Regions from separate parts of the Glutamicibacter sp. genome, predicted to be linked through region 2. Evidence: predicted binding sites of a transcription regulator. Region 2 holds the regulator's gene; the other holds the start of a gene.
The links. Region 2 encodes Rex, which represses fermentation and respiration genes when NADH is low (regulators of the CRP and FNR family bind a similar motif). Its sites were predicted from a motif close to CTTGTGAANNNNTTCACAAG; they were not measured.

Region 1: ACRDT3_RS09715 (MarP family serine protease) is a predicted target of Rex. The motif match lies at 8,300-8,319, and genes of this name have one in related genera.

Annotation. Positions count from the first base shown of each region.
Region 1 covers NZ_JBOGEG010000013.1:18,419-33,146, reverse strand. The annotation lists gene ACRDT3_RS09750 (ABC transporter ATP-binding protein) at 1-448, opposite strand, end outside; gene ACRDT3_RS09745 (ABC transporter ATP-binding protein) at 445-2,280, opposite strand; gene ACRDT3_RS09740 (metallophosphoesterase) at 2,444-3,397, opposite strand; gene ACRDT3_RS09735 (transglycosylase domain-containing protein) at 3,518-5,818, opposite strand; gene ACRDT3_RS09730 (RidA family protein) at 6,044-6,520, shown strand; gene ACRDT3_RS09725 (NUDIX hydrolase) at 6,582-7,496, shown strand; gene ACRDT3_RS09720 (Crp/Fnr family transcriptional regulator) at 7,567-8,244, opposite strand; gene ACRDT3_RS09715 (MarP family serine protease) at 8,449-9,639, shown strand; gene aroQ (type II 3-dehydroquinate dehydratase) at 9,649-10,101, opposite strand; gene acs (acetate--CoA ligase) at 10,232-12,208, opposite strand; gene nth (endonuclease III) at 12,414-13,208, shown strand; gene ACRDT3_RS09695 (NUDIX hydrolase) at 13,205-13,882, shown strand; gene ACRDT3_RS09690 (bifunctional 3'-5' exonuclease/DNA polymerase) at 13,889-14,728, opposite strand, start outside.
Region 2 covers NZ_JBOGEG010000051.1:2,819-17,546, reverse strand. The annotation lists gene ACRDT3_RS18080 (acetoin utilization protein AcuC) at 1-1,092, shown strand, start outside; gene ACRDT3_RS18075 (ArsR/SmtB family transcription factor) at 1,188-1,631, shown strand; gene gdhA (NADP-specific glutamate dehydrogenase) at 1,822-3,165, shown strand; gene ACRDT3_RS18065 (helix-turn-helix domain-containing protein) at 3,422-3,646, shown strand; gene ACRDT3_RS18060 (30S ribosomal protein bS22) at 3,786-3,884, shown strand; gene ACRDT3_RS18055 (HAD family hydrolase) at 3,987-4,793, opposite strand; gene ACRDT3_RS18050 (glutaredoxin family protein) at 4,856-5,101, shown strand; gene ACRDT3_RS18045 (redox-sensing transcriptional repressor Rex) at 5,129-5,803, shown strand; gene ACRDT3_RS18040 (hypothetical protein) at 5,910-6,686, opposite strand; gene ACRDT3_RS18035 (histidine phosphatase family protein) at 6,861-7,523, shown strand; gene ACRDT3_RS18030 (TlpA family protein disulfide reductase) at 7,530-8,153, shown strand; gene ACRDT3_RS18025 (cytochrome c biogenesis CcdA family protein) at 8,162-8,917, shown strand; gene resB (cytochrome c biogenesis protein ResB) at 8,917-10,545, shown strand; gene ccsB (c-type cytochrome biogenesis protein CcsB) at 10,538-11,602, shown strand; gene ACRDT3_RS18010 (PLD nuclease N-terminal domain-containing protein) at 11,871-12,314, opposite strand; gene ACRDT3_RS18005 (DUF4229 domain-containing protein) at 12,215-12,658, shown strand; gene ACRDT3_RS18000 (1,4-dihydroxy-2-naphthoate polyprenyltransferase) at 12,791-13,675, opposite strand; gene ACRDT3_RS17995 (AMP-binding protein) at 13,751-14,728, opposite strand, start outside.

The DNA of each region.
Region 1 (14,728 bases), on a different contig from region 2:
GATCGGAGGTCTGCCGGGAGATGATCCGCCCGGAGGTGTAGCTCTCATGGAATTCGAGGCTCAACCGCTGGGTATGGCGGAAGACCTGCTGGCGAAGGTCCAGGAGCATCGCCTGGGAGATCTTCGCAGCGCTGGTGATGTACCAGGAGAGCAGCACGCCGCTGAGGATCGCGCACAGGATGTACCCGGCCCCGGTCATCCCCAGGGCGCCCCAGTTGCCTTCGCGCACCTGCGGCAAGGTCCAGTCGATCGCGAAGGCGATCAGCACCGGAAGCAGCACGCGCGCCGCGTTGGAGACCAGCACCAGCACCACGGTGAGGATGAACAGCTTCTTCTGCGGTACGGCGAGCAAGGCCAGGAGCCGGAAGGAACGCTGCCGCACGACCTTGCGTTCGGAGGCAGAGAGCTTGATGGCGTCTTCATTGGCGACGCCCAGGGGCTTGCTCATCGGGAGACCTCCACGGTGGCTGGCTGGTCTTCGTCATCCAGGCTGGCGATGACGAAACGGTAATGCTCATTGGTGCTCAACAGGTGGGTGTGGCTTCCCACTGCATCGATGCGGCCATCGCGCAGCAGCGCCACGCGGTCGGCGAGCATCACGGTCGAGGGCCGGTGCGCCACGATCAGCGTGGTGGTCCCGGCCAGGACTGCGCGCAGCCTCTCGGTGACCAGTTCCTCGGTGCGCACATCCAGGGCCGACAGCGGGTCGTCGAGGACCAGGACGCTCGGGCGCGCTGCGATGGCGCGGGCCAAGGCGATGCGCTGGCGCTGCCCGCCGGATAGCGACAGGCCTTCTTCGCCGATCAGGGTGTCTACCCCTTCGGGCAGCGCATAGGCGAACTGCGCCTGGGCGACGTCCAGGGCTTCGGCGAGCAGCGCTTCGCGCTGCTGCTCATTCAAGTTTTCCGGGGCGCCGAGCAACACGTTGCCGCGGATGGTGGTGGAGAACAAGGTGGTGTCCTCGAAAGCCACAGCGATTTCGGTTCGCAGTTCCCCGAGGTCCCAGTCCTTGACGTTCTGGCCGTGGATGAGCACCTCGCCGGCGGTGGCTTCATGCAGGCGCGGAACCAGGTTCAGCAAGGTGGACTTGCCCGAACCGGTGATGCCTACCAGGGCCATGGTTTCCCCGGGGCGGATCTCCAGATTGATATCGGCCAGGATCGGCCGGTGGGTGCCGGCGGTATCCGGGTAGGCGAAGCGCACATGCTCCAGCTTCACGCTGCCATCGCGTTCTGCAGGGATCCGGGGCTGCGCGGGGGAATCGATGTCATTGATGGAATCCATCACCTCGAAGTGGCGGTCCAGCGCCGTTTTGGTGCTCAGTGTCATGCCCAGCAGCATGCCCATGCCCTCGACGGGGCCGGCGATGACCGCGGCGATGGCGAAGTAGGCCACCAGCGAGCCGACGCTCAGCGTGCCGTTGGCGACCTGGGCAATGCCGATGAACAAGCCGATGCCCAGAATGGTTTCGGGCACCGCAACGACGGTGAGCAGGAAGCTGGCCAGCGTCTTGGCCTTGGTTATTTCGGTTTCCTGCAGGGACTTGGCTTGGGCGCTGAAGCCCTCGTAGACATGCGGCCCGCGGCCGAAGGCCTTGATGACGCGGATGCCGTGCACGGATTCTTCCACCGCGGTGGCCAGATCACCAGCTTGGTCCTGGCTGCGCCGGCTGGCGGCCCGGTAGTCATTGCGGAAGCGGTAGGCCTTGATGGCAATCGGGATAGATCCCAGCAGGTAGAGCAATCCCAGGATCCACGAATGGGTGAGCATCAGCACCAGGCCGGTGATGACGGTGACGGTTTCGACAACCAGCATCATCGCGCCAAATGCGAGCCAGCGGCGCAACAGGGACAGGTCCGACATGGAGCGGGAGAGAAGCTGCCCCGAGCCCCAGCGTTCGTGGAACGCCACTGGCAGGCGCTGCAGGTGCTTGTAGAAGCGGATGCGCATCTGTGCTTCAAGACCGGCTGCGGGATTCAGCACGAATTGGCGGCGCAGGAAGATCAGCAGGGCCTCGACAAGGCCCAAAGCGGCAACGATGCCAACAGAGAGCCACACCTCCGAGGCCGCTCCATCACGATGCAGGACGACATTCACCAGCCAGGCGAGGACCTGGGGGATGGCCAGCGCGACGATACCGGCGCCGAGCGCGCAGAGGAAACCGCAAAAGAGCCGGGGGAAGATCGGCTTGACGAAGGGAGCGAGCCGCTTCAGTGTTGCGGAGAGCGGGACCGGATCATTCGAACCGGCCTGTTGAGCTTGAGCCACGGTACCCCGCATTCATCCAGAAGTTTGACAGAGTTACAGACTACCGGCAGTAGTTGGGATAATTCAATCAATCCGCCACTATGGGAAAGAAGTGCTTCACAATGAATGCAAATAATCCCCGGCCGAGCACCAGCAAGGTGCTTGACCGGGGATTACCCGTAGAATTATTCGTGCCTTAGTCGCGGGCCGCCAGGGTGACCAGCACTGCTTCCGGCGGGCAGGCAAAACGAATCGGCGCGAATCGCGAGGTGCCCACGCCAGCGGAAACATTCAACGGCACGGTGTTGCCGTTGTACTCCCAATCACTCAGGCCGCGTGCGCGCCAAGTCGGCAGATCGCAGTTGGAGACCAAAGCGCCATAACCCGGGATGCACACCTGGCCGCCGTGGGTGTGGCCAGCGAAAATGACATCAGCCTGCGCCTCGGTGAATTGGTCCAGCACCCGCTGGTAGGGCGCGTGGGTGAGCGCAATGCGCACGTGGGGCGCCTGGTCGCTGGAGGAGGAGCCGCGTGGCCAGCCAGCGAAGTGGTCGCGGTCGATGTGCGGATCGTCGACACCGGTCAGATCCAGGCGCAGGCCATTGAGCACAGTGGAGTGCGCACGGTTGGACATGTTGATCCAGCCGGCGCTGCCGAAAGCCCGGTGCATTTCTTCGAACGGCAGCTGGTCGCGCGGGGCGGGCTTGGGGGTTCCGGTGGAAGGAGCCAAGTACCTGAACGGATTCTTCAGCTTCGGAGCGTAGTAGCAATTCGATCCGGGGACGAACGCGCCCGGGAAAGCCATCAGCGGCTCCAGCGCGTTGACCAAATCCGGCACGCCCTTGCGGTGGCTGAGGTTGTCACCGGTGTTGATGACAAAGTCGGGCTTCAGGTCTGCCAGGCCGCGTAGCCACTGGGCTTTGGTTTCCTGCCCCGGAACCATGTGGATGTCCGAAAGGTGCAGAACCTTGATGTCGCGGTATCCGCGTGGCAGGACCTTGAGCGTTTCGTTGCGCAGCCCGAACTTCTGGGCCTCCAGCATGCCGTAGCCCACCAAGGCGCCGCCGATGGCTAGGGCGCCGGAGGCAGTGAGGGCAGCAGTACCAGCGGCATGACGCAGTGCCGAAGCGAAATTATTCTGTTCAACCATGACTTCTGTGCCATCGTCCTTTCAAGCCCGGAGGCAACCTCTGATGAAGTACTCCTATGCCAATCTAAACCGAAAGGCCGCGTCCAACCAAAGTTGAACGCGGCCTTTGCAGCCGTTTAGCTAGTCATCGGACTTTTTGCCGTTTCCGTTTCCATTGCCATTTCCGTTGCCTTTGTCCTTGTTATCGGACTCGGGCTTCGGCGAGGATTCTTCCTTGGGCTTGGGATCTTCCTTCGACTCTTCCTTGTCATTATCCTTCTCATCTGAGTCGGACTTGGAATCGTCTTCTTCCTTCGGCTTTGGTGGAGGCGGCTGGCGACGGGCCGAACCGAAGTTGTTGCGCTCGTATTCGTGCACAGCCTCTTCCATGAAGTCCACCCACAGCGGTGCAGCGTAGGTCGAGGAGTCGAGCACCATTGAAGCCCGCTGGTCGTTGATCATCGAACCCTGAAGCGTGTTCTTTTCCTCGGCTGCGGTCGCATTGACTCGTCCCACCCAAGCTGCAGTGGAAATGCCCGTCGTGTAGCCCACGAACCAAGTTGAAGTCGACCAGTTATTCGTACCAGTTTTACCAGCGATCGGACCTGAAACTCTGCCCTTAGAAACTCGGTCAGTTGCAATAGACTTCAGTGTTCCGTTCAAGTCAGCAACGTACGTCGGATCAATTTCCTGCGAACAGCTCTTCTTCTGAACTTTGTAGTCAGTACCATCTTTGTCAGTGATCGAGGTGATTGCCCGTGGCTCGCAGTATTCGCCTCTGTTGGCAAATGCCGCAAATGCAGCGGCCTGTGCCAGTGGGGTGATCTTAGGAGTACCGATAACGAAGGCGGGAGCCGCGGGGGAAATCGGTTTCCCTTCACCGCTGTCGTAATCTAGCAAACCCAGCTTCTCGGTGTAATCGGTAATATTGCACAGATCGAGTTTTGCCGCTTCTGCAACCGTTGCAGAGTTAACTGACCACTTGAGGCCGTAGTTAACTTTCATTTTCCGGGCGAAGCCGCGTGACGCATTGCCAACATGCCAATTATCGTAGGTTCGGGTAGAACCGCCATCCAAGCAAGAAGCTCTCCAACGGTAGGAACCTGAATAGTCCTGCCGAGTGGCATCAATGGTGTCCCACATATTGTGGCCCTCTTTAAGCCATGCCAGTGTGGTGTAGGGCTTCATAGTTGAACCAGCTTGGAAACCACCGGCGCCACCTAGAGAACGCTCAACAGAATAATTCAGAGTAGTTTTTCCGTGACCGCCAGCAGGGTCATAAGCCGTGTTTTGTGCCATAGCCAGAATGTTTCCAGTACCTGGTTCTACTGACACAATGGCGGATGCCACGTCTGTATTCGACTTGGCTTCCGGGTCGATGGCCTTGCGCGCATCCTTTGCGGCCTTCTGATTGAGCTTGCTGTTCAAAGTCGTCTTGATAGTTAGGCCGCCCCTGTACAACATGTTTTCACGGTCCTCGCGGGTCTTTCCCAACGACTCGTTTTGCAGAACCAGTTCGGTGGCAAGATCGCAGAAGAAAGCGTCATCGCCAGCCGAATAACAGCCGGAAGACTGGGACTTACTAGGCTTAAGGTCGAGATCCGACTTCACCGCCTTGTCGTATTCCTTCTTGGTAATCGCACCGGCGCGGTACATATTGCCCAGCACCTTGTTGCGGCGATCGATGGAACGCTCAGGGTTGTTGAGCGGGTTGTAGACGTTTGGCAACTGGACCATGCCGGCGAGCATCGCCGACTGCTGCACGTTCAGGTCCTTGGCATCGATGGAGTAGAAGTGCTGAGCGGCAGCCTGCACGCCGTACTCTCGACCCGAGAACAGCACCAGGTTCAGGTAGCCCTCCAGGATCTCGTCCTTAGACATTTCCTTCTCGATGGCCACCGCGTACTTCAGCTCGCGGATCTTATCTGCATAGTCCTTCTGGCCGGAAACGGTGGACTCAGTGGAGCCGGTCAGTTCCTGGTTGTTCACCAGCAGGTTGTTCACGTACTGCTGGGTCAAGGTGGAAGCACCAGAGCGGCTCGAAGAGGTGAGGTTGCCAACTACTGCACGGGCGATGCCCTTGGGATCAATGCCCTTGTGCTCGTAGAATCGCTCATCTTCCACCGAGATGATCGCCTTGCGCATGTTCGGCGAGATGTCATCTAGCTTCACAGGCTGGCGATTTTGCTGGTAGAAGTTCGCAATGGTCTTGCCATCCGCGTCAAGGATCGTGGAAGGCTCCGGAATGGGGAGCTTTTCAAACGAGCTTGGGAGCGCGCTGACGATGTTGTTGCCGGTGGTCAAACCGGTTTTAGCGATAGCTGCAATGGGCACGAGCATGCCTGCTGCGAGCACACCACACAGGGCGCTGATTCCGAAGAATGCAACGACTTTTCCCAGGGTGGTAGCGGTATCAAAAAAGGGGGACTTCTTGGCTGCCATACCCACTAGTTTACAAGGACGCGCTAACGTATCGAGTATGACTAAATGGGAATACGCCACTTTGCCGCTTTTGATTCACGCTACGAAGCAGATTTTGGACCAGTGGGGTGACGATGGCTGGGAGCTGGTAACAGTGGTTCCAGGGCCTAACGGCTCATCTCCAGTGGCCTACATGAAGCGTCCGAAAGCGTAACTAGCAACAACATTTACTGAAGGAGAAATCCCATGCAAGAAGCTACTTCCTCGCGTGTCGAGGCCCGCCTTGCCGAGCTCGGCCATGCCTTGCCAGCTGTGGCAAAGCCGGTAGCCGCCTACCTGCCAGCAGTGACCACTGGCAACTATGTTTACACTTCCGGCCAGCTTCCGCTGATTAAGGGCGAACTCACAGCGGTTGGAAAGGTTGGCGCCGAGGTTTCAGCCGAGGAAGCGAAGGCCCAGGCGCAGACCGCTGCGCTCAACGCGCTAGCCGCCATCAAGGCCGAAATTGGTGATCTAGATCGCATTAAGCGCATCGTGAAGGTCGTCGGTTTCGTGTCGTCCGCACCGGACTTCACCGGACAGCCAGGAGTTATCAACGGTGCATCGGAATTCTTCGGCGAGGTACTCGGCGATGCAGGCCTGCACGCACGCTCGGCCGTCGGCGTTGCCGTACTGCCACTGGATGCACCTGTCGAGGTTGAGGTCATCGCTGAATTTGAGTAATTCAAGCCAGCTTCCTGCTGCGCGGCCCCGACGGGCTTTCCCATCGGGGCCGCGCAGCGGTATGGTGCGTCGGCTCTTTGACTTGCCACCGCATCAAATCGCCACCGCCGAAAACTGGTTCTCATTCGGTTCGCGCACCCCGCGCACCCCGCGACGCGCCTCCTCTGTGTGCCTTGTGAGGGATTCTTCCCATGGCGTGGAAACCTATCTGACTTATCGCCCCGGCGGCTCTCCTATGGGCAACGTAGCCTTTCCTGGCGGTAGCCACGAGGCGAGCGACCGGGCCACCTACCAATGGTTCGGCCCGAGCCTGTCCCAATGGTCCAAGCGCATGGACCTGCTGGACCAGCAGTTGGCGCAGGCGTATATCGTTTGCGCCATCCGTGAGCTCTTCGAGGAAACCGGAATTCTGCTTGCCGGAACCGATGAGCAATCCGTGGTGGAAATGACCGATGCCGAAGAGTGGATGGCCGCCCGCGAAGCAATCGCCGGGCAGGACCTCGCCTTCGATGAATTCCTGCGTCGCCGCGGACTTGGCCTACGCACCGACCTGTTGCGTCCGGTATCCCATTGGCTGAACCCGAACTTTGCCTTGCGTCGCTTCGACACCTGGTACTTCACCGCCACCGTGCCGAACCGCCAGGATGCCGCTTTGCTGCGTGGCAAAGGCAAATGGGGGCGCTGGTGTGCGGCCGGGGACATATTGGCCAAGCGCAACACCAACGAGCTGGGAGACAGCATTGGCCAGCCCAACACGGTGGACCTCGCGCTCTCGGAGATCAGCTACCCGGCGGTGGAGATGATCCTGGAGGCCATGGCGGAGGCCAACGGAGTGGTAGCCTACCTTTCGCGTGCTCGTTCCTTGAATCTCAAGCATCCGGACCTGCTGGTGCGCGATGGCATTTACTATTTGGAAGTCCTGGGCTCCATGAGCGCTGAGTCCTCCCGCCCATGGCAGACCTCTGCCGGGCACTGAGAACAGAACTTAAAACAAATCAGGCCGAAAATCCTTGAAGGATTTTCGGCCTGAAATGCATTACTGCGGTTTAGCGCGAGCGCTGGCGCAGACGCTGGATGTCCAGGATCACGACGGCGCGTGCTTCCAGGCGCAGCCAGCCACGCTGTACGAACTCGGCCAGAGCCTTGTTCACGGTTTCGCGGGAAGCTCCAACAAGCTGAGCCAGCTCTTCCTGGGTGAGCTCGTGGGCAACCAGGATGCCGTCGGTAGCCGGACGACCGAAGCGGTCAGCCAGATCCAACAGAGCCTTGGCAACACGGCCAGGAACGTCAGAGAAGACCAGATCGGCCAGGGACTCATTGGTGCGACGCAGACGTGCAGCCAGAGCCTGCAGCAGCTGAATCGAGACCTCAGGGGAGTTCAGGATAGCCTTGCGCATGTTTTCGTGGCTCAGGCCCGCCAGGCGGGTCTCCGACACGGCAGTTGCAGTTGCGTTGCGTGGGTGCGGATCGAACAATGCCATCTCGCCAAACAGTTCGCCTGGGCCAAGAACAGCAATCAGGTTTTCGCGACCATCCGAAGAGGTGCGACCCAGCTTGATCTTGCCGGAAACGATGAAGTACAGACGGTCGCCCTGATCGCCTTCACGGAACACTGATGCGCCGCGGGACAGATCAACCTCGGTCAATTCTTCGGTTAGCGCGGCGAATACTTCATCACCAAGCGACGCAAACAGTGGCGCGCGACGCAGTACCTCGATATCCATTAAATCTCCTGTCAACAGTAGTAGGCGCTTACTTCATTGTGCCGTATTCGGTAACAATGTGACAGTTTCCACACGTGGTTTAACCAAGAAAATGTTGAAAATCACGCACATTCGACTAAAACTCGCGAATCTGCTCGCAGAAATCCATCAGCTTCTAAGGGTACCTTGGGTCTATACGAACTTTATGAATGAACTGGGGTCTTGGTGCTCGGAATTTTCAGCTGGCTCGACGTAGTCATCTGCGCTGTTTTGCTGACGTTTTTCATCATTGGAGTTCGTCGAGGTTTCCTGCTGACCATCGGCGATATGCTCGGCTTAATTGTCGGCGGAGTCGCCGCTTTCTTCGCCATCCCGCTGGTTTCCACTTTTGCTACGAACCCTTGGTGGCGTGTTGGCCTGATGGTAGCTACTGCGGCCGTGCTGATCATTCTCGGCCAAGCTCTGGGACGGGTGATTGCAACCCGCATCCGCCACTGGATGAATGTCGATTTCCTGCGCGCGGCAGACCGGTTTGCCGGCGGCGTGCTGTCGGTGTTCATTACCGCCACAATCATCGGTGGCTTGGCCTTTTCCACGTCAAGCATGGGTATCCCAAGGCTTTCGCTGGAGATCAGCAAGTCCAAGATGATCGACTCAATTCGCGGCCTGACACCCGAGTTTGTCGATGCTGCCATTTCCACCGCACGCTCCAAGGTGATCGCCGAAACCCTCCCTGCGTTCTTGGAGCCTTTCGCGCCTCCGGTGCAGGCCCCAGCCAACACCGAATGGGCAGCTAACGACCAGCAACTGGCAGCGGCGCAATCGGCCGCCAAGATCTCCGGTACCGCAGTGCAATGCGGAGTGAACCTGACCGGTTCAGGCTTCGTTGTCGACCACGAGTTGGTCATGACCAACGCGCACGTGGTCGCCGGTTTGAGCGCTGCTACCGTGGAAGTCGGCGGTGACGAAGTTCACCGCGGAAAAGTTGTTTATTTCGATCCCAAGGCCGACATCGCGCTGCTTTACGTCGAAGGGTTGCAGGCAGAGCCTATCGACCTGGCCGCTGATGACCTGATGCGCGGCGACTCGGCAACCTTTGTCGGCCACCCGGCTGGCGGCCCGCAGCAGATCCGCGGAGCCCTGATCGCTTCTCGTGCCTTCGTCTCCATTGCCAATATCTACGGCATGGATCCATCTCGAATTTCCGTCTACCAGCTCACCGCGGAAGTAGCCCAGGGCAATTCCGGCGGACCGCTGCTGGATGAAGCCGGTGACGCGGTGGGGTTGATCTTCGCCAAGTCGCGCAGCGATGACGAGGTGGGCTTCGCCCTGAGCCTCGAAGAGATCGAGAATGCCATGGAACTGGGCGGGGACCGGCGCACCAGCATCAAGACCGGCGACTGCGTCACCGGCTAGGGCCTGCTGCTACTTGCCCAGCAAATGCGCGAGCTGCTGAACTGCCAACTTGTAGCCGTGCACGCCCGCGCCGATGATGATCGAGCTGGCTACCGGCGAGATGAACGAATGGTGGCGGAACGCTTCGCGCTTGTGCACGTTGGAGATGTGCACCTCGATGGCTGGCAGCTGCACGCCGCTGATGGCATCGGCAATAGCTACAGAGGTATGGGTGAAAGCGCCGGGGTTCATGATGATGCCGGCTGCGGTAGTGCGGGCCTCGTGAATCGCGTCAATGAGCACGCCCTCGTGGTTGGACTGCAAGGCGCGCAATTCAAAGCCGAGGGCAGTGGCGGTATCCCGGGCCAGCTGCTCGACATCGGCCAGGGTGTCATGGCCATAGATTTCCGGCTCCCGGGTGCCCAGCAGATTCAGGTTGGGGCCGTTGAGCAGCAAGATGGTGTTCGATGCGTTCTCAGTCATGAACTCAAATCTATTACACAACCGGGAAATTGCCGCCCAAATTCACTAGCCCCGTAATACAAGAAGCCGTCGTTCTTCCACACCAGCGGTGTGGCAGAACGACGGCTTGCTGCGCTTGAGCGTGCAGCGGCTACTTGCCCATGGACTGCGCGATCTGGCTCATCACAGTTGAATCGGACAGCGTGGTGGCATCGCCGACCTCGCGGCCTTCGGCCACGTCCTTGAGCAGGCGGCGCATGATCTTGCCCGAGCGGGTCTTAGGCAGTTCTGGAACCACCAGCACATGCTTCGGCTTGGCGATCGGGCCGATATCCTTGCCCACGTGGTTGCGCAGGGTCGCCACCACATCCTCGCCTTCAGCCGGCTCGGTTTGCAGGATCACGAAGGCGACCACAGCCTCGCCGGTGGTCTCGTCCTTCGCTCCCACCACTGCGGCCTCTGCCACGTACGGGTGGGCGACCAGCGAGGACTCGATCTCGGTGGTGGACAGGCGGTGCCCGGATACGTTCATCACGTCATCCACGCGGCCCAGCAGCCAGATATCGCCGTCGGCGTCCTTCTTCGCGCCGTCGCCGGCGAAGTACATGCCATCGAATCGCGACCAGTAGGTGTCCTTGTAGCGTTCCATGTCGCCCCAGATGCCGCGCAGCATCGCAGGCCACGGTTCGCGGATGACCAGGAAGCCGCCCTCGCCGTCGGCCACGGATTCGCCGGCCTCGTCCACCACGTCAATGGCGATGCCCGGCACGGCCACCTGGGCCGAACCCGGCTTGGTTGCGGTGACGCCCGGCAGCGGCGCGATCATGTGCGCACCGGTTTCGGTCTGCCACCAGGTGTCCACGATCGGGGCCGGGTGTTCCTTGCGTTCGCCGTTCTTGCCGTTGTTGGTGCCGATGACATCGCGGTACCACATCCATGCTTCCGGGTTGATCGGTTCGCCTACCGAACCCAGCACGCGCAGGGAGGACAGGTCGTAGCCATCCGGGATTTCGCGGCCCCACTTCATGAAGGTGCGGATTGCGGTTGGCGCGGTGTACAGGATGGTGACGCCGTACTTTTCCACCAGTTCCCACCAGCGGCCCTGGTGCGGGGTGTCCGGGGTGCCTTCGTAGATCACCTGGGTGGCGCCGTTGACCAGTGGCGCGTAGGTGACGTAGGAGTGGCCGGTAACCCAGCCGATGTCCGCGGTGCACCAGAAAACGTCGGTTTCAGGGTGCAGATCGAAGGTGTCGCGGTGAGTGGCTGCGCCCTGGACCAGGAAGCCGCCGGTGGTGTGCACGATGCCCTTGGGCTTGCCGGTGGTACCCGAGGTGTACAGCACGAACAACGGGTGCTCGGAATCGTGGGCCACTGCGGTGTGCTCGGTGGCTGCGGTGCCGACTACGTCATCCCACCACTTGTCCAGTGCGCCGAATTCGGTCGGCTCGCCGTTGCGCTTGACCACCAGCACGTTTTCCACGGTGTGGCCCGGTGCTTCCAGGGCCGCATCCACTGCCGGCTTCAGCGAAGAAGGCTTGCCGCGGCGCCAGGTGCCATCGGCGGTGACCACGAGCTTCGCGTCCGCATCATCGATGCGGCTGCGCAGCGCGTCGGCGGAGAAGCCGCCGAAGACCACCGAGTGGATGGCGCCGATGCGGGCGCAGGCCAGCATCGTGATCACGGCTTCCGGGATCATTGGCAGATAGACGGCCACGCGGTCGCCCTTGGCTACGCCCAGGGACTCGAAAGCGTTGGCGGCCTTCTTGACCTCTTCGGTCAGCTGCGCGTAGGTGTAGGTGCGGGTATCGCCCGGTTCGCCTTCGAAGTAGATGGCCACGCGGTCGCCCAGGCCGTTTTCCACGTGGCGGTCCAGCGCGTTGTAGGCTGCGTTGAGCTTGCCGCCTACGAACCACTTGGCAACCGGCGCCTGCGACCAGTCCAGGGTTTCGGTGAAATCGGTGTCCCAGGTCAGTACCTGACGTGCCTGGTCCGCCCAATAGCCCAGGCGGTCTGCATTGGCTGCGTCGTAGCGGGCCTGTGTGGCGATGGCGTGATCGCTGAAGTCCTTGCTCGGGGCAAAGGAACGGGTTTCGGTCGACAAGTTGTCCAAGGTTTTCGAATCACTCACTGTGTTCGCGTCCTTCCACGTAGTCACAAATATTTTCTCTGTGATCAAAGTTACATCCTCTGGCAGGGGTCGGTGTGCTTTGTGTCACCGCGAAAGGGGAAATGGGGTAATTTGTGCGCCGAGCGGTTGGCTGCACGCGATGAACAGCACGCCGGGACGGTGTCCAAGGGTGAAAACTTCGCGACCTCATGGCACGATCTAAAGCGTGGCGAAGAAACTGAACAACGAAACTGAGCTGGGGCTGAAGCGCCGGGCACGCAAGATCAACCGGGAACTGGCGCAGGCCTACCCCTACGCGGTGCCCGAGCTGGACTTCGAGAATCCCTTTGAACTGCTGGTAGCCACTGTGCTCTCGGCACAGACCACCGACGTGCGGGTCAATGCCATCACTCCAGCGCTCTTCGCCCGTTTCCCTGACGCCCACGCAATGAGCCAAGCCGAGCGGGGCGAGCTTGAGCAGCTGATCCGCCCCACCGGTTTCTTCCGCGCCAAGACGGATTCCCTGCTAGGGCTATCGGCCGCCTTGGTGGAACGCTTTGACGGAGAAGTGCCAGCCAAGCTCGAAGAGCTGGTGAAGCTTCCCGGAGTGGGACGCAAAACCGCCAACGTCGTGCTGGGCAACGCCTTCGGTGTTCCCGGAATCACCGTGGACACCCACTTCGGGCGCCTGGCTAGCCGCTTTGGATGGACCGATGAAACCGACCCGGTCAAGGTAGAGCACGCGGTGGGGGAACTATTCGAAAAACGCGACTGGACGATGCTCAGCCACCGCGTGGTATTCCATGGCCGCCGCGTCTGCCACTCGCGCAAACCTGCCTGCGGGGCCTGCGCCATCGCCAAGCTTTGCCCCTCATTCGGTATCGGTGAGGAAATACCAGCCAAGGCCAAAGCGTTGCTCAAGTATGAACTCGCACCAGGACGAGAAGAATTGCTGGCGAAAATGATCGCCGGAGCAACTCGCCGCGAGCTGAGGGCTGAAGGATACGGATTAGACGCATGAGCGCACGCTTGGAACTGGAAAAAGTAATTGCCCGCCATGCGGCGCAGGTCGGGGCAACGCAGAAACTGCCCAGCGAATGGGTGATGAGCGATATCGAGCTCGGCGCTGCACGCCGGGCCGCGGTGCTGATCCTGTTCGGCGCCGCCGGAGAGGCGGCCCTGGAACCGCACTCCCGGGTCGGCGATCTGGACTTGTTGTTCGTGGAGCGGGCCGCGACCCTGCGCAAGCACGCCGGGCAAATCGCCTTCCCCGGAGGCGGCATCGACCAAGAGGATCCGAGCGTTGCCGACGCCGCTTTGCGCGAGGCGTGGGAAGAAACCGGCGTGGATACCTCCGGGATCGAAGTCCTGGGCAACTTGGGCGAAACCGAATTGCCGGTTTCGAACTTCCTAGTGACCCCGGTGCTTGGCTGGTGGCATACCGAATCCAAGGTCTATCCGGCAGACCCGGAAGAAAGCGCCGGCGTGTTCCGCGCCCCGGTGGCGCACCTGCTGGATCCGAGGAATCGCTTGACCGGTGTGGTGCATCGCGGCAATCAGAAGTTCAAGACCCCGGCCTTCGATTTTGAAGACCGGATCATCTGGGGCTTCACCGCGATCGTGCTGGACCGGCTGTTCAACGAGCTGGGTTGGACCCAGCCGTGGAATAACCGCCGTGAACTGCGCATGGCCTGAATCCGGCTATTTCGCGTCCGCGTAGTTCCCGGAGATTGCAACGCTGACCGGGAATCGCGGCGAAGCCTGGCCAAACAGGGAGCGTCCGGCGAGCATGGCTGCGTGCCGGATCAGCTCCTGCAACTGCCTAGCTAATTCGTTGGGGCATTCAAAGACAATTTCGTCATGGACGAAGAACACCTGGCGGCAGCTCTGGCTCCACCCGGCCTGATGGATCAGATGCCGTGCGTGGCCCATCCACACCAAAGCCCACTCCGCGGCGGTAGCCTGTACGACAAAGTTCCTGGTGAACCGGCCGCGGGCTCTGGCTGCGCCGTCTGCAGCCCGCTGTGATGCTTCATCGTTGGTCGCTTTCTGCGCTTGCAACCACTGCTCATCGGCGGGCTGGCAACCGCGGCCGAGGAAACTGCGCACGCCTTCACCCTGCTCGCCGGCATGAGCCGCCTGTTCGACGAAACGCATGGCGGTGGGAAAGCTGCGGGTCAGGGCCGCGCCTACCGCACCTGAAGCGCCGCCACCGCCGCCGTAGATGACCGAGAGCATGCCCAGCTTGGCGTCTTCACGGGAAGCTACGAGCTTGGCATCCAGCAACCACTGGTACAGGTCATCTTGCTGGCCTGCTTTTTGCAATTGCTGGTCATTGGAAATAGCTGCCAGGATTCGAGGTTCCAGCTGCCTTCCGTCGGCCACCACAAAGGTCGAGCCGGGAGCGGTACGCACGACCTGGCGGATGGAATGCGGCAATTGGAGCGCTCCGCCGCCAGAAGCCGCCCAGCGTCCCGAAGTCACCGTTCCCAGGACATAGTGCGGATGGAACCTGCCACCTTTCACCCATTGATCCAGCCA
Region 2 (14,728 bases):
ACTTATCGGCTCAGCGACGAGCTGGATGTTTTCGGTGCGCAGAACGTCACGATCCAGGCTCCGGATGTTGCCGATGATGCGGTTATCGGCACGGTCCATGAGCAAAACTACATCGATCAGGTGCGGAGGGTCAGCCAAGACCCAACTCTGGTTGCCGAAGAATTCGGCTTGGGTACTGAAGACGACCCCGTATTCGCCGGGATGCATGAAGCGGCCGGACGCATTGTTGGCGGTTCGGTGATGGCGGCCCAAGCCATCATGGATCAAGATGCGGTCCGTGCGGTGAACTTCGCCGGTGGCATGCACCACGCCGCGAAGAGCAAGGCCAGCGGTTTCTGTATCTATAATGACGCTGCTGCTGCGATCCATCGCATGCTGGAACAGGGCGCCAATCGTGTGGTCTACATCGATGTGGACGCGCATCATGGGGATGGCACCGAGTCGATCTTCTGGGATGACGAACGTGTGCTGACTATTTCCATCCATGAATCAGGACTGTCGCTGTTCCCCGGCACGGGATTCGCCAATGAAATTGGTGGCAAGAACGCCGAAGGCAGCGCAGTAAATGTTGCCTTGCCGGCAATGACCGGGGACTCAGGGTGGATGCGTGCCTTCCATGCGGTCGTTCCGCAGCTGGTGCGCGCCTTCAAACCGGAGATCATCGTCTCCCAGCACGGTTGTGATGCGCACCGTGATGACGACATGACCAACTTGAAGCTGTCGGTTGACGCGCAACGCCAAGCGGCCATGGATATTTCCCAATTGGCAGATGAGCTGTGCGAGGGCCGGTGGCTGGCTACCGGAGGCGGGGGATACAACGTCACCGCCGTCGTGCCGCGTACCTGGACCCACCTGACGGCGATTGTTGCCGGCAAGCCGGTGCCGTTGCGTACCTATGTCCCAGAAACCTTCCGCCGCTATGTACTGGAAAGGTACGGTCGGGCCATGCCTTACCTCATGGGTGATGATGCCCAGCTGTGGTGGCGCAACTGGGAAGTTGGCTATGATCCGGCCGATCCGGTGGACCGAACCATAATTGCTACACGCAAGGAAATTTTCCCGCTTTTTGGTCTTGATCCCTGGTTTGACTAGAGTCGCGTTTCTGCGACCATCGGGCGCAGCAACGCGACTTCACGGCTTATTCGGCATGGGAATCGATTGCCATTCGTTCATATGCCGTTAGGGTTATGTGTGTGGCAATTGATGAAGTATTTTCGGCGTTGGCTGAACCAACCCGACGAAAGATTATAGAAGCGCTCAAGAACGAGCCGAAAGCCGTGGGCACCCTGGTCACTGAACTGGAGATCTCGCAGCCGACCGTTTCCAAGCACCTGAAGGTATTGCGCGAAGCTGAGCTCGTGAGCATGGCTGCTGCCGGGCAGCGGCGCATCTACAGCATTGATACCTCAGCGCTGGAAGACCTCGTGCATTGGTGCGCAGATTTGGTGCCTGCCCAACCGGCGGGCCAGGAGCTGGCAACGACGGAATCCGAAGCCGAGGGGCAGCTGGCGACGGTGTCGAATCCAACGGCTCAGCAGATCGGCCGCCGCGTGGGCCAAGGTCTGGAACAAGTAACTGGACGTGCGCAAGAATTTTTCGAAAAACTTCCACGGTTCGGGCGTCGCCGCTAACTGTTGTCCAGTCTTCGACGCTGCGACCGTGCAATATGGTCAATCTTTTAAGTTACGCGCGCAATCCTGTTTTATAACATGAAAATTTTGTTCAGAATGCCCAGCATGGCATTCTCGTGTGCGGGGCAGTGACGCCGGCAATGAGGCCCCTTGTGCGCCTGTGCCTGCCCCAAGTGATGAGGAGAAAAACTTGGATAAGCACTTAGCGACGATTCGCGACGAAGTCTTCCGCCGCAATCCCGGCGAAGCAGAATTCCACCAGGCCGTCACGGAAGTATTCGATAGCCTTGAAGCTGTATCGGTCAAGCATCCTGAATACGCTGAAGCCGCAATCCTGCAGCGTTTGTGCGAACCTGAACGCCAGATCATCTTCCGCGTGCCATGGGTTGACGACGAAGGCCGCGTGCAGATCAACCGTGGCTTCCGCGTTGAATTCAACTCGGCCCTGGGCCCATATAAGGGCGGTCTGCGTTTCCACCCATCGGTTTACCTTGGCATCGTCAAGTTCCTGGGCTTCGAACAGATCTTCAAGAACTCCCTGACCGGCATGCCTATTGGCGGCGGCAAGGGCGGCTCGGACTTCGACCCACGCGGCAAGTCCGATGGCGAAGTAATGCGCTTCTGCCAGTCCTTCATGACTGAGCTCTACCGACACATTGGCGAATACACCGACGTGCCAGCCGGCGATATCGGCGTGGGCGGCCGCGAAATCGGTTACCTCTTCGGCCAGTACAAGCGCATCACCAACCGCTACGAGTCCGGCGTGCTGACCGGCAAGGGCTTGAGCTGGGGCGGTTCCCTGGTTCGCCCGGAAGCCACCGGCTACGGTGCAGTGATCTTCACCGAAGAAATGCTCAAGACCCGCGGCCAGACCTTCGATGGCCAGCGCGTGGTCGTTTCCGGTTCGGGCAACGTGGCTATCCACGCCATCGAGAAGGCGCAGGCACTGGGAGCGAAGGTCGTTACGGCTTCCGACTCGGCTGGCTTCATCGTTGACGAGGGCGGCATCGACCTGGATCTGCTGCGTCAGATCAAGGAAGTTGAGCGCGGTCGCATCTCCGAGTATGCCGAGCGCCGTGGCAGCAAGAAGGCCAAGTACGTTGCAGGCGGCAGCGTCTGGGATGTTGCAGGTACCGTGGCGCTGCCTTGCGCAACCCAGAACGAATTGGGTGCTGAGGCTGCAAAGAAGATGGTTGCAGCTGGCACCATCGCCGTAGCCGAAGGCGCCAACATGCCTACTACCGCTGAAGCGACCTCGATCTTCCAGGACGCTGGCGTGCTCTTTGGCCCGGGCAAGGCTGCCAACGCTGGTGGTGTTGCTACCTCGGCTCTGGAGATGCAGCAGAACGCTAGCCGCGATGCCTGGAGCTTCGAGCACACCGAACGTCGCCTGACCGAGATCATGGTCGGCATTCACGCCAGCTGTGCTACCACTGCAGACGAGTACGGAATGCCAGGCAACTACGTCGCTGGCGCCAACATCGCAGGCTTCGTGAAGGTGGCTGACGCAATGCTCGCACAGGGCGTCATCTAATAATTTAGATTGTTGCAATCCGTGTGATTTCCCTGGGGACCCAGTGAAATCACACGGATTGTCTCGTTCAGGCATCAAAAAATGTGATTCAGATGGACACCGGTGTGTTTCGTGATGCAAAAGTTACAAAAGTGCGATTAGACTAGTACAAAGCGAACGTGAACCTGAACCGCCGATGTTGATCCAAAGTCGTGTAAGTTCATCTTCGCTAAATTAACGCGACGAATTAGAGATCAGCGTCAGGAGAATATCCCGTATGACGGATAAACAGAATTTTGCCGGAGCCCGCTTCATGACTGTGGCCGAAGTGGCCGACATGATGCGCGTTTCCAAAATGACCGTTTATCGGCTGATCCACGCCGGTGATCTGCCTGCTGTTCAGTTCGGTCGCTCCTATCGCGTTCCGGAAAACGCCGTGGAATCTTATCTGAATGCCGCGGCCATTGATCCGCAGCACGGTACCGGTTCCTACGGCCGATAGTCCGCGCGATGGTCAGAGCATGACCGAAAAGCGGGTAATCTGTTAAGGAACGTTTAACGTCCGGTCAACCTTGTCCTTGCGCTCGCGCGCAAGCAGGCGTTTGGGGTTGACGCATTTATTTAGTTTGTGAGGAACCACTATGGGCTCTGTTATCAAGAAGCGCCGCAAGCGTATGTCGAAGAAGAAGCACCGCAAATTGCTTCGTAAGACCCGCCACCAGCGTCGTAATAAGAAGTAAATCTACTTCTGAGCATTTGCCGCTTGGCAATCATCGCCACCGCTTCACAGTGAAACTGCTGAACGGTGGCGATTGCTTTATCCAAAGCCGCCCAGTGCCCGCCTAAGAGCCGGAACGGCGCAGAATGGACCGTCGAGCCGCCCAGAGCGCTCCAAGCACTCCAGCGGTCTTCAGGCCCAGTTTGGCCGCTCGCTGTCCGGTGCGGAAGTCATAGACCTGCCAACCGCGGCGCTTGGCATAGGCGCGGAGCCGGGCATCGGGGTTGATGCACACAGGATGGCCCACAGCTTCAAGCAAGGGAACATCATTGTAGGAATCCGAGTACGCCCAGGATTTCGACAGCGCGATCCCACGAGCCTTCGCCAGGGTGCGCACCGCCTGCGCCTTCTCCGCAGCGTGCAGGATCGGGCTGGCCAGCGCCCCGGTGTAAAAACCGTCTTCGCTGGCCACTACGGTGCCCAATGCGCCGGTAAGTTCGAGACGTTCTGAGATGACATTCGCCACTTCCAGGGGAGTGGCCGTGACCAGCCAGACTTCGCGCCCCACCGTCCGATGCTGGCGAGCAATTGCTACCGTACCGGCCCAAAGCTTTGGTTCGATGTATTCGTCATAGATCTCGTTGCCGATCTTCTCAATCTCGGACACCGGAATCCCGCGGACCATCATCAACGCACGGTCGCGAATCTGGTGAATGTCGCCGAGGTGTTCACCGCGCGCGGCAAAGCGCAGCTGCTTGAGTGCGAACCAGAGGATTTCACGGAATTGGAAGAAACGGCGCTCATGCAGCTTGCGAGCCAGCAGATACAGCGATGCACCGCGCACAAGGGTGTTATCGACATCGAAGAAAGCGGCAACCGTTTCCGGAGCTAGGGCGGAATTCGGGCTGGGGTGTGGATCGATGGAAGACATTTGATCCAGTTTATTTCATCGCCAAGTTTAAGCGTGGTTACGGCTCGTGAGATTATAGGCAGGTGAGTACTTTGCATCAGATCCAGCTATTGGTTCGAGAAGGCTGCCACCTGTGCCAGGCCGCACGCGCAACCGTGGCCGAGGTGACTGGCCGGCTGAATATGGAATTTTCCGAACTCGATATTGACCAGCATCCTGAATTGCTGGCCAAGCACCATGAAGAAGTGCCGGTCCTGCTCATCAACGGAGAAGTCCGCGACTTCTGGCACATCGACGCACAGCGTCTAGAACGACTACTGAGCAGTTAGCCGCTGCCGAATTCATGAATATGCGTTGTGCTCTTGAAGAGCACCGAAAAGTGCGGGAGAACGAAGATGTCAGAGCTTGAAGCCCGGGTCTTGCCTGAGGCCACGCTGGCTCGACTGACCCAATACCTGCGCGCGCTGAACGCCCTCGAAGCCCAAGGCCTGGAACGCACCAGTTCCGGCGTGCTGGCCAAGGAAGCCGGTGTGAACCCCTCCATCCTGCGCAAAGACCTTTCATGGTTGGGTTCATACGGAACCCGCGGTGTGGGCTATGTGGTCCGCGAACTGGCAGAACATATCAGCCGCACCCTCGGCCTGAACCAGGACTGGCGTGTGGCCATCCTCGGTGCCGGTAACCTCGGTCGTGCGCTCAGCGGCTATGCAGGTTTCAGGACTCGTGGTTTCAACGTCAAGGCGATCCTGGATATCGACCCCGCACTGGTCGGCAGCGCAGTCGGCGAGCTGCACGTGGAAGCGATTGCGGATCTGGCCACAGTTGTCGAACGCGAAGAAATCAACATTGCCGTTCTGGCAATCCCTGGCGATGCCGCGCAGGACCTGGTCTACGAACTAGCCGAGCTTTCGGTCCGCTCGGTGCTCTCGTTCGCACCGATGCCGCTTCGCGTACCAGCGGGAATGAACCTGCGTCGCGTTGATCTTTCCACTGAATTGCAGATCCTGGCTTACCTCGCCGTCCAAGGCTGAAGCCAAGCAAACGACAAAAGGCGTAGCCGCGTCATCCCTTGGTTGGGTGAAGCGGCTACGCCTTTACTGTTCTCGCCGAGCCTCGTGAAGAGACTCGGCCACGCGTTTAGCGGAAGCCGGCCAGGCGGGCCTGACGGCGCTGCGCAATGTATTGCGAGGAAGGGCGCAACCAGGCGAAGACCACACCGGCGATGCCCAGCAAGATGCCCGCAACGTAGACCGCGTTGATAATTCCGGCTTGAGTGTCAGCGAACATGCTGATCATTGGAACGATAGTCACCAGGTTCAGCAGCGAAAGCGCACCGAGGATCGTGGCGATAATGCGCATGGCACCCACGCCGCGGCCAACGAAGAAGCCCACCAGGAAGTACAGGGCCAAGGTGATGATCATGGTGACAATCACGAAGGTCGACATCATGGAATTGACCTGGGCCATGAAGGCCTCAGGGCTTGCCATCATCTGTTCAACCAGTGGATCCTGCTCCATTCCGGGGCTGCTCTGCATCTGGTTCTGGAACTCTTCTTGAACCAGCGACCACTGCTGGCCAATCATGTTGGCCATCATGTTGGAATTGGTCATCAGCCAGCTGGCGAGGGCACTGAAAATGCCTGCCAGCATGATCAGCCCAAAGGCGATAGCCAAGGTCCGCGGCCGCTCGGCCGGTGGCTGCACTCCGGCGTAACCGCCCTGCTGGGCATACTGGTCGTAGCCCGGAGCCTGCGGCTGCCCGTAAGGATTTGGATTCTGGCCGTACGGGTTCTGCCCGTATGGCGAAGGCTGCTGGCCGTAGGGGTTTTCGCCGTAGGGGTTCTGCGATGGACCCTGGCCCGAAGAGTTGGGGTTGTAGGGCTGGCCCGGCTGGTTAGGATCGTTGTCGCTCATGATGCGTCCTTCTGGGTCGAACTATCTTATTGACTAAGCGTAGTGGCAGTCGTTTGTGAGCAACCCCTCCGAAAGGATGGTTTTTCCATATGGGATTCCAATGCGTGTCCTGTGAATAGTTGACGGTGGCCACAATATGGCTAATTTGCACCGAATATTTGAGACACTGGAAGCATGCCTTTATCGACCGTCCATTTGTTGCGCCATGGGGAAGTTTTCAACCCTGACCGTATGCTCTACGGCCGGATCCCCGGCTTCGGGCTCTCGGAACTCGGATTCCAGATGGCCGATGGGGCAGGAGAATATTTTGCCAAGCGCCAGGCAGAAGGCGGCAACGTGGTCCGCCTGGTAGCCTCACCGCTCTTGCGCGCCCAGCAGACTGCTGCACCGACCTCCAAGGCTCTGGACCTGCAGGTCCACACCGATGAGCGGGTTATCGAAGCCGGCAACAAGCTTGAGGGCCTGTCCAAGGTCGCCGAACACCTGCGTCAGCCGAAGTACTGGCCGCTTCTGGTCAACCCGCTGAAGCCGTCATGGGGCGAACCGTATGCTGAGCAGGTAGCTCGCATGCGCCTGGCCATGGATGAGCACCGCAAGGCCGCCCTCGCCGAGCACGGCGAAGGATCGGAAGTCATAATCGTCAGCCACCAGCTGCCGATCTGGGTTACGCGCCGCGCCGCGGAGAAGAGGCCGCTGTGGCACGATCCGCGCCAGCGCGAATGCACCCTGGCTTCCATCACCAGCTTTGATTTTGAGGGAGACGAATTGGTCTCCGTGCGTTACACCGAACCGTGCCCCGAGCTGCTTGCCGGCGCGGCGAATATCCCTGGAGCCTAAAGCAAAATGACAGATCCTGTGCCTAATCCTCGCCAATTGAGCCGCCGCACCATGTTGCGTTCGCTCATGGTTGCCGCCGCCGTGGTGCCTTTGGCTGCCTGCAGCGGCAAGGAAGATGCGCTGACCGCGCAAGCAAACAGCGGCGACGGCAAAAACTACATCGCTGGCGACGGCGCAGTGGAAGAGTACGAAGTTTCCAAGCGCAGCGAACCGGTTGCCATCAAGGCCACTACCTACCATGGCACCGATATCGACTTCACGCAGTGGCAGGGCAAGCCGGTAGTCATGAACTTCTGGTATGCCGCCTGCGCGCCGTGCCGGATCGAGGCACCGGATCTGAAGGAAATCGCTGAAGGCTTTGGCGAGAAGGTCGAATTCATCGGCGTCAACGTACGCGATGAATCCGAAGCCGCGAAGGCCTTTGAACGCACTTTCGATATTCCCTACGAGTCGGTGCAGGACACCGCCGGGGACATCCAGCTGGCGATGACCAAGTACGTCCCGCTGCAAGCCGTTCCATCCACCTTGGTGCTGGACCGCAAGGGCCGTGTCCGTGCCCGCGTGATCGGTGCGGTAGAGCCTGGCACCCTCAAGTCATTGATCAACTCCGCTTTGACCGAAGAGTTGTGAGCTGATCAGTGACCTCTAATCCCTTTGCCGACATCGTCCTGGACGGGTCGTTGCTGCTGGCTGCCCCAGTGGCACTGCTGGCCGGATTGGTCTCCTTCCTTTCGCCCTGCGTCCTTCCGCTGGTGCCGGGCTATCTCGGTTACGTCACCGGGTTGACTGGTGCGGATTTGAAGGAGCACCGACGCGGCCGTGTGGTCTCCGGCGTACTGCTCTTTGTCCTGGGATTCTCCGTGGTCTTTATCGCAGCGGGCGTGCTTTTCAGCCAGGCCTCCGCGTGGCTGAAATTCAACGGTTCCTGGGTCACCCAGGCGCTGGGCCTGGTCGTGGTCTTCATGGGCATCGTGTTCATGGGCGGCTTCTCCTGGATGCAGCGTGACCGCAAGATCCATAGGAAACCGCCTGCAGGCCTGTGGGGTGCCCCGGTTCTGGGACTGACCTTCGGCCTGGGGTGGGCACCGTGCATCGGCCCCACCTTGAGTGCGGTACTGATCATGTCCACCGGTGTGGACGCGAACGTAGGACGCGGAACCCTGCTGACCGTGTTCTATTGCCTCGGATTGGGTTTGCCCTTCATCCTGATTGCAATGGGGCTGCAGCGCGGCATGCAGGCGCTGGCGTTCTTCCGCAAGCACCAAGTTTTCATCATGCGTTTGGGCGGGGGACTACTCATTGCCCTGGGACTGGTTATGGTCACCGGCCTCTGGGGAACATGGGTAGCAGAACTGCAAAACTGGTTTGCCAATGAAGTGAGGTTGCCAATTTAATGGCGAAACAACAACGGAATTCCAAGGGCACCGGCGACGCGCCTGCCTTGGGATTCGTGGGCTCCATGCGTTGGATCTGGACCCAGCTGACATCGATGCCAACAGCCTTGTTCTTGCTGTTGCTGCTCGCCGTCGCTGCGGTACCGGGTTCGATCTTCCCGCAGCGCGACGCCAACCCCGAATCTGTAGCCCAGTACCTGGAACAGCACACCACCGCTGGGCCATGGCTGGATCGCTTCCAGATGTTCGAAGTGTATTCATCGGTGTGGTTCTCCGCGATCTACATCTTGCTGTTCGTCTCGCTGATTGGCTGCATCGTCCCGCGTGTGAAGAAGCATGCCAAAGCCTTGCGCACCCCGCCGCCGCGGACCCCAGCGCGACTCGAACGCCTGCCCCAGTACAGCTCGCATGAAATTCTAGAAGGCGAGACGGACACGCCGGATGACCAGCAAGTCATCGAGGATTCGTTCAAGATCCTGAAGAAGCGCGGCTACCGCGTCGAGCGCCGCGAAGATGCCACCGGAGCCTCGGTTGCCGCAGAGCGCGGGTACACCCGCGAAATCGGCAACCTGCTCTTCCACATCTCGCTGATGGGCGTACTGGCTTCGGCGGCAATCGGCGGCGCCCTCGGATACACCGGTCAGCGCGTGGTCGTCGAGGGGGAGACCTTCGTGAATTCGTTGGTAGCCTACGACTCCTTCACCCCTGGCACCGGCTTCAACGCCGACCATTTGCCGCCCTTTGCTGTGACGCTGGACAAATTCGACATCATCTTCGACCGCGAATCCGAATCGCATTTCGGACAGCCGCTGGACTTCACCGCCCACGTCCAGGTACGCGAATCGGCCGACGCCGACCCAGTGAAGCAGGAGCTGAAGGTCAACCATCCGCTGCGGATCAGCGGCGGTGACGTGTACCTGGTGGGCAACGGCTACGCCCCGGTGATCACCGTCAAGGATGGCAACGGCAATATCTCGTATTCCGGTCCAGCGGTTTCCATCCCGCAGGATTCGGTCTACACCTCGATGTTCGTGCTGAAGGTGCCGGACGCCGAGCCATCGCAGCTGGGCTTCCAGGGCTTCTTGCTGCCAACCGCACTGGTGGATGAGAACGGCTTCGGCATCTCGGGTGACCCCAACGCCATCAACCCGCAGCTTCACCTGAATTCGTACTTCGGGGATCTCGGCCTTGACGACGGCAATCCGCAAAACGTGTTCGTGCTGGACACGGACAAGATGGAACAGCTGAACAGCCGTGATTTGGATGCCGGTGGCATCATCCTCGAAGCAGGGCAGACCTACGAGCTGCCCGACGGCAAGGGCTCGATCACCTTTGACGACCTCAAGCGCTATGTCGCACTGGACATAAATCATGACCCGGGCAAGCTGCCAATCGGCATTTTCTCAGGTCTGGCGCTGCTTGGCCTTGCGGTCTCGCTGTTCACCCCGCGTCGCCGCGTCTGGGTGAAGCTGAAACAAGAAAACGGCAAGCGTAGTATCGAATACGCACTGCTGGCACGTGGCGAGGATCCGCGTCTGGAACGCGAAGCTGCAGAACTACAAAAGATCTTTGACAAGGCTTGGCCATTGGCAAGCCAGGAGCAGAACCAAGGAGCAGTAAATGGATAACGCCGGGGCATTAGCGCCAATCAATGAAACGCTGGGTGAATACAGCCAGTTGTTCATGCTGCTGGCCGCCATGGTCTACGGAGTAGTTTTCATCATTTTCGCCTTGGACCTGGCCAAAACCAACAAGTCCATCAGCGAGATGGATTCCCAAGCGCTCAAGCGCGATGAGGAACTGCTGGTTAGCGCCGGCGGCGCCGTGGGCACCAAGGCCCGTTCGCGCCGGGGCGCCGCTGCGCGTGCCGACAACGTCGGCGAGCATATCGTGACCGACAAGATGGAGTACACGCAGTTGTCGGCCAAGCGCCCCATGGCTCGCATTGCCGTGGTGCTGATGTGGCTGGCCGCTGCCCTGCACGGCGGTGCAGTGGTTTCCCGTGCGATGGCCGCACACCGCGTGCCCTGGGGCAACATGTACGAGTTCCTGTCCACCGGTGCATTCCTGGTGGCTCTGGTCTTCCTGCTGGTGCTGATCTTCAAGGATCTGCGCTTCATGGGATCCTTCATCTCCGGCCTGGTCACCTTGATGCTGTGCGGTGCCACCATCGGCTTCCCGACACCGGTTGGCCACCTCGTTCCTGCCCTGCAGTCGCCATGGATTGTCATTCACGTATCCATCGCCGTACTGGCATCCGCACTGTTTGCCATCAGCTTCGCCATGAATGTGCTGCAGCTGGTCCAGCATGCTCGCATGAACCGGCTGGCCGCTGGCCAGGACGACAAGCTGCCCTTCATGCGTGTAGTGCCAGGTGCTGGCGCATTGGAGAACTTCGCCTACCGCATCAACACCATCGGCTTCGTGATGTGGACCTTCACAGTAATCGCTGGTGCGATCTGGGCTGAGGCTGCTTGGAGCCGCTACTGGGGCTGGGATCCAAAGGAAGTTTGGTCCTTCGTGATCTGGGTTGTCTACGCAGGCTACCTGCACGCCCGTGCCACCGGTGGCTGGACCGGCCCACGCTCCGCCTGGTTGTCGATCATCGGCTTCCTGTGCGTGGTCTTCAACTTCACCATCGTGAATATCTTCTTCGACGGACTGCACTCCTACGCCGGAGTCTAGTTCCTGGAACTTCAGCACTGCGAGCGGTTCCCCTTTAACGGGGAAGCCGCTCGCAGTTGTTTAAGCGTGCATTGCAGGACCTGGCACACGGGCGCAGGGCCATGACCGGCTCCTGGCCCATGCCGTCCTTCCAGCGCCCGGAGAGGAAGCCCTGGGCATCTTAGTGCCTGCAAGTATGCCCGAAGCCCTCTATGGGGCATGAGAAAGCCCAGCGGCGCCGGCAAGGCGTGCTGGGCTGGTTGCCGGGGATCCCGGCAGAGCTAGGCGGCTATTCGGTTTCAGACGAAGAGTTGTCGGTGCCTTCTGGCTTGTTCTTGTGCTCCGCACCTGGCTTCGGCTCCTTGGCCTCAGGCTTGGCTGGTTTCTTGCCATCGTCCTTCTGCGCCTCTTCGCGTTTCGTGAGGTCTTGCTCACGCGCCTTCAAGTCGGCTTCCCGTTGCTGCTGGCGGCGCCAGACCTCCAGCTGGCGCAGGAAATCCTCATCGTCGTCCGGGGCCATGGACTTCTGCTCCGGGCCCCCAGTTGACGCAACAGGGCGACCCAAGAGGAACCACAAACCGGCTCCGATTAGCGGAAGAAGGATGATGACCGCATACCACGCAGGCTTAGGCAATGAACGAATGCTGCGGCGTTCTGCACGAGCGCATTCGATCAGGGTATAAATCGTCAAAGCAACCGAAACCACTGCGGCGAAAATTAAAAAGCGGACCATGCTTCCATTCTAGTGATAATCCTGTTCACAGGTTCATCGGTAGACTTGAGACTATGCAGTTTGTGAAATATACCGTTATCCGTCTAGGCATATTCCTAGCCGTTTTCCTGGGCCTCTGGTTGGGTATGAAGTGGCCAATCTTCGTTTCCGGAATTATCGGACTGGTCGTGGCCTTTGCGGTGGCCTACCTTTTCTTCAATAAACTTCGGCTAAAGGCGAACGAAGATATCCGCAATGCCTTCAGCAAGACCTCGGCAAACAAGACCAAGATGCAGCTAGCCGATGAAGCGGTCGAGGACGAATTCGACGAATCCCAGCGCAAGCAGATGCCTGGCGCGCAATAATTTCCCCACGCAGGTTCACCGCGAACTGCATAGCCCAGTTACCACCCCTGGCTGGCATGACGATTAACGAGATGGGCTGGCCGGATCACATGATCCGGCCAGCCCATCTCGTTTTGCAGGCCGCATTGGTGCCTAGGCCAAAACCTCGATGGCGATAGCCAAGGAGAAGAGCACCGCGTACACCACATTCACAATCCCGGTTTGCTTGAGCACCAGCACCAGTTTTGGCAGCTGCTGCTCGCGAAGCATCAGCATCGAAGGAGCCACGGCAGGAACGAAGGTGAGCAGGATCAGCCACATCCACGGGAAGGCGTTGGTGGCCAGCAACGGGAGCAGGACGGCTACCGCCAGCATCAGCACATAGCTCAGGCGGGCATTGTGTTCGCCAAGTCGTACCGCCAAGGTAATCTTCCCCACCTCTTTATCGGTAGGGATGTCTCGCACATTATTGGCCATCAGCAGGGCGCAGCCAATCAATCCGGTGCCGATAGCGCCCCACAGCGAAGCCATGGTCAGCTGGTTGATCTGGGTGAAGGTGGTACCCAAGGTGGCAACCAAGCCGAAGAAGATGAAGACGTAAATATCGCCCAGGCCGCGATAGCCGTAGGGATTCTTGCCGCCGGTGTAACCCCATGCGGCGAAGATCGCGGCGACGCCTACCAGCAGCAACGGCCACGAAGAAGAAATGATGACCAGGACCAGGCCGAAGATGGCGGCTAACCCGAAGCAGCCGAAAGCGGCATTGCGCACGTTCTTCGGCTCGGTGAGCTTGGAACCGGTCAGGCGCAGGGGGCCGACGCGTTCGTCATCGGTGCCCCGGATGCCGTCCGAGTAATCGTTGGAGTAGTTCACTCCCACCTGGAGCAGCAGGCCCACCAGCAGAGCCAAGACGAAACGGAACCAATGAACGGCTCCAGTTTCGCCGAGCGCGGCCGCGGTACCGATGACAACCGGGGCAATGACGATAGGCAAGGTGCGCAAACGCGCTCCAGAAACCCACTGGGAAAGTGTGGCCACTTTCTGTCCTTTCAGGGCAAGCGAAAACTCGTACCCTCTAGTTTCCCGCGATTAGGCGTGCAAGGCGAATCGAGACTAGTCGCGAACGCCTAGTTCTTCGATGACCAGCTGTCGATTGAACTTGCCGTTTGGCAGCTGCGGCAAGCCATGAGGGTAGTGGCGCACGTGCTTGGGCACCGCTTCCTTGCCCAAGGTCCGGCGCACCGCTTCAAAGGCATCGGCTGTACTGGTCGGACCCGAATAGGCCAGGCCAACGCTTTGGCCCCATTGCGGATCAGGCACCGGGACCACGATTGCCTGCGCGAAGAATTCTTCCAGCAGACCTTCAATCTTCGATGCCGAAAGCTTGATGCCTCCGGTATTGATCACATCATCGGCGCGTCCGATGATCTTCAAGCGCTGTCCTTCAACGGTGCCCAGATCATCGGTGACGTACCAGCGTGCACCATCGCGTTCAATGAAGTGCTCGGACGAAGCCTCGGGGGAGTTGGCGTATCCGTCGGCCAGCATGGGGCCGGAAACCCAGATGCGTCCCTCATGCGCTGCCAGCTGCACCCCAGGCAGTGCGGTGCCGTTGTAGACCAGTCCGCCGGAGGTTTCCGAAGAGCCATAGGTCTGGAAAATCTTCAGCCCATGATGGCGGGCGCTGACCAGCAGATCCCTGCTGGCTCGTGCACCGCCTAGGAGGATAGCGTCAAAGCGCTTCAGCGCCTGTAAGGTTTCTGGTGCGGGGTTATCCAGCAGCCGGGCAAGCTGGGTTGGGACCAGCGAGGTAATCCGGCGGGATTCGATCATTTGATTTGCGGCTTCGGTGAAGGCGGTGGCCGAGAAGCTGCCCTGGGTGTCCATCACCACGGGCTTGGTGCCGGCGAACAATGAACGCGTCAGCACGCTCAGTCCCGCCACATAGTGCACCGGCAAGGCCAACAGCCACTGGCCTTCGAAGCCGAGGAACTCGGCCGTGGCCTGCGCACTGGATGCCAACGCCGAAACGCTGAGCACCGTGCGCTTGGCCCGGCCGGTGGAACCGGAAGTCCGCACCACTGCCATGGG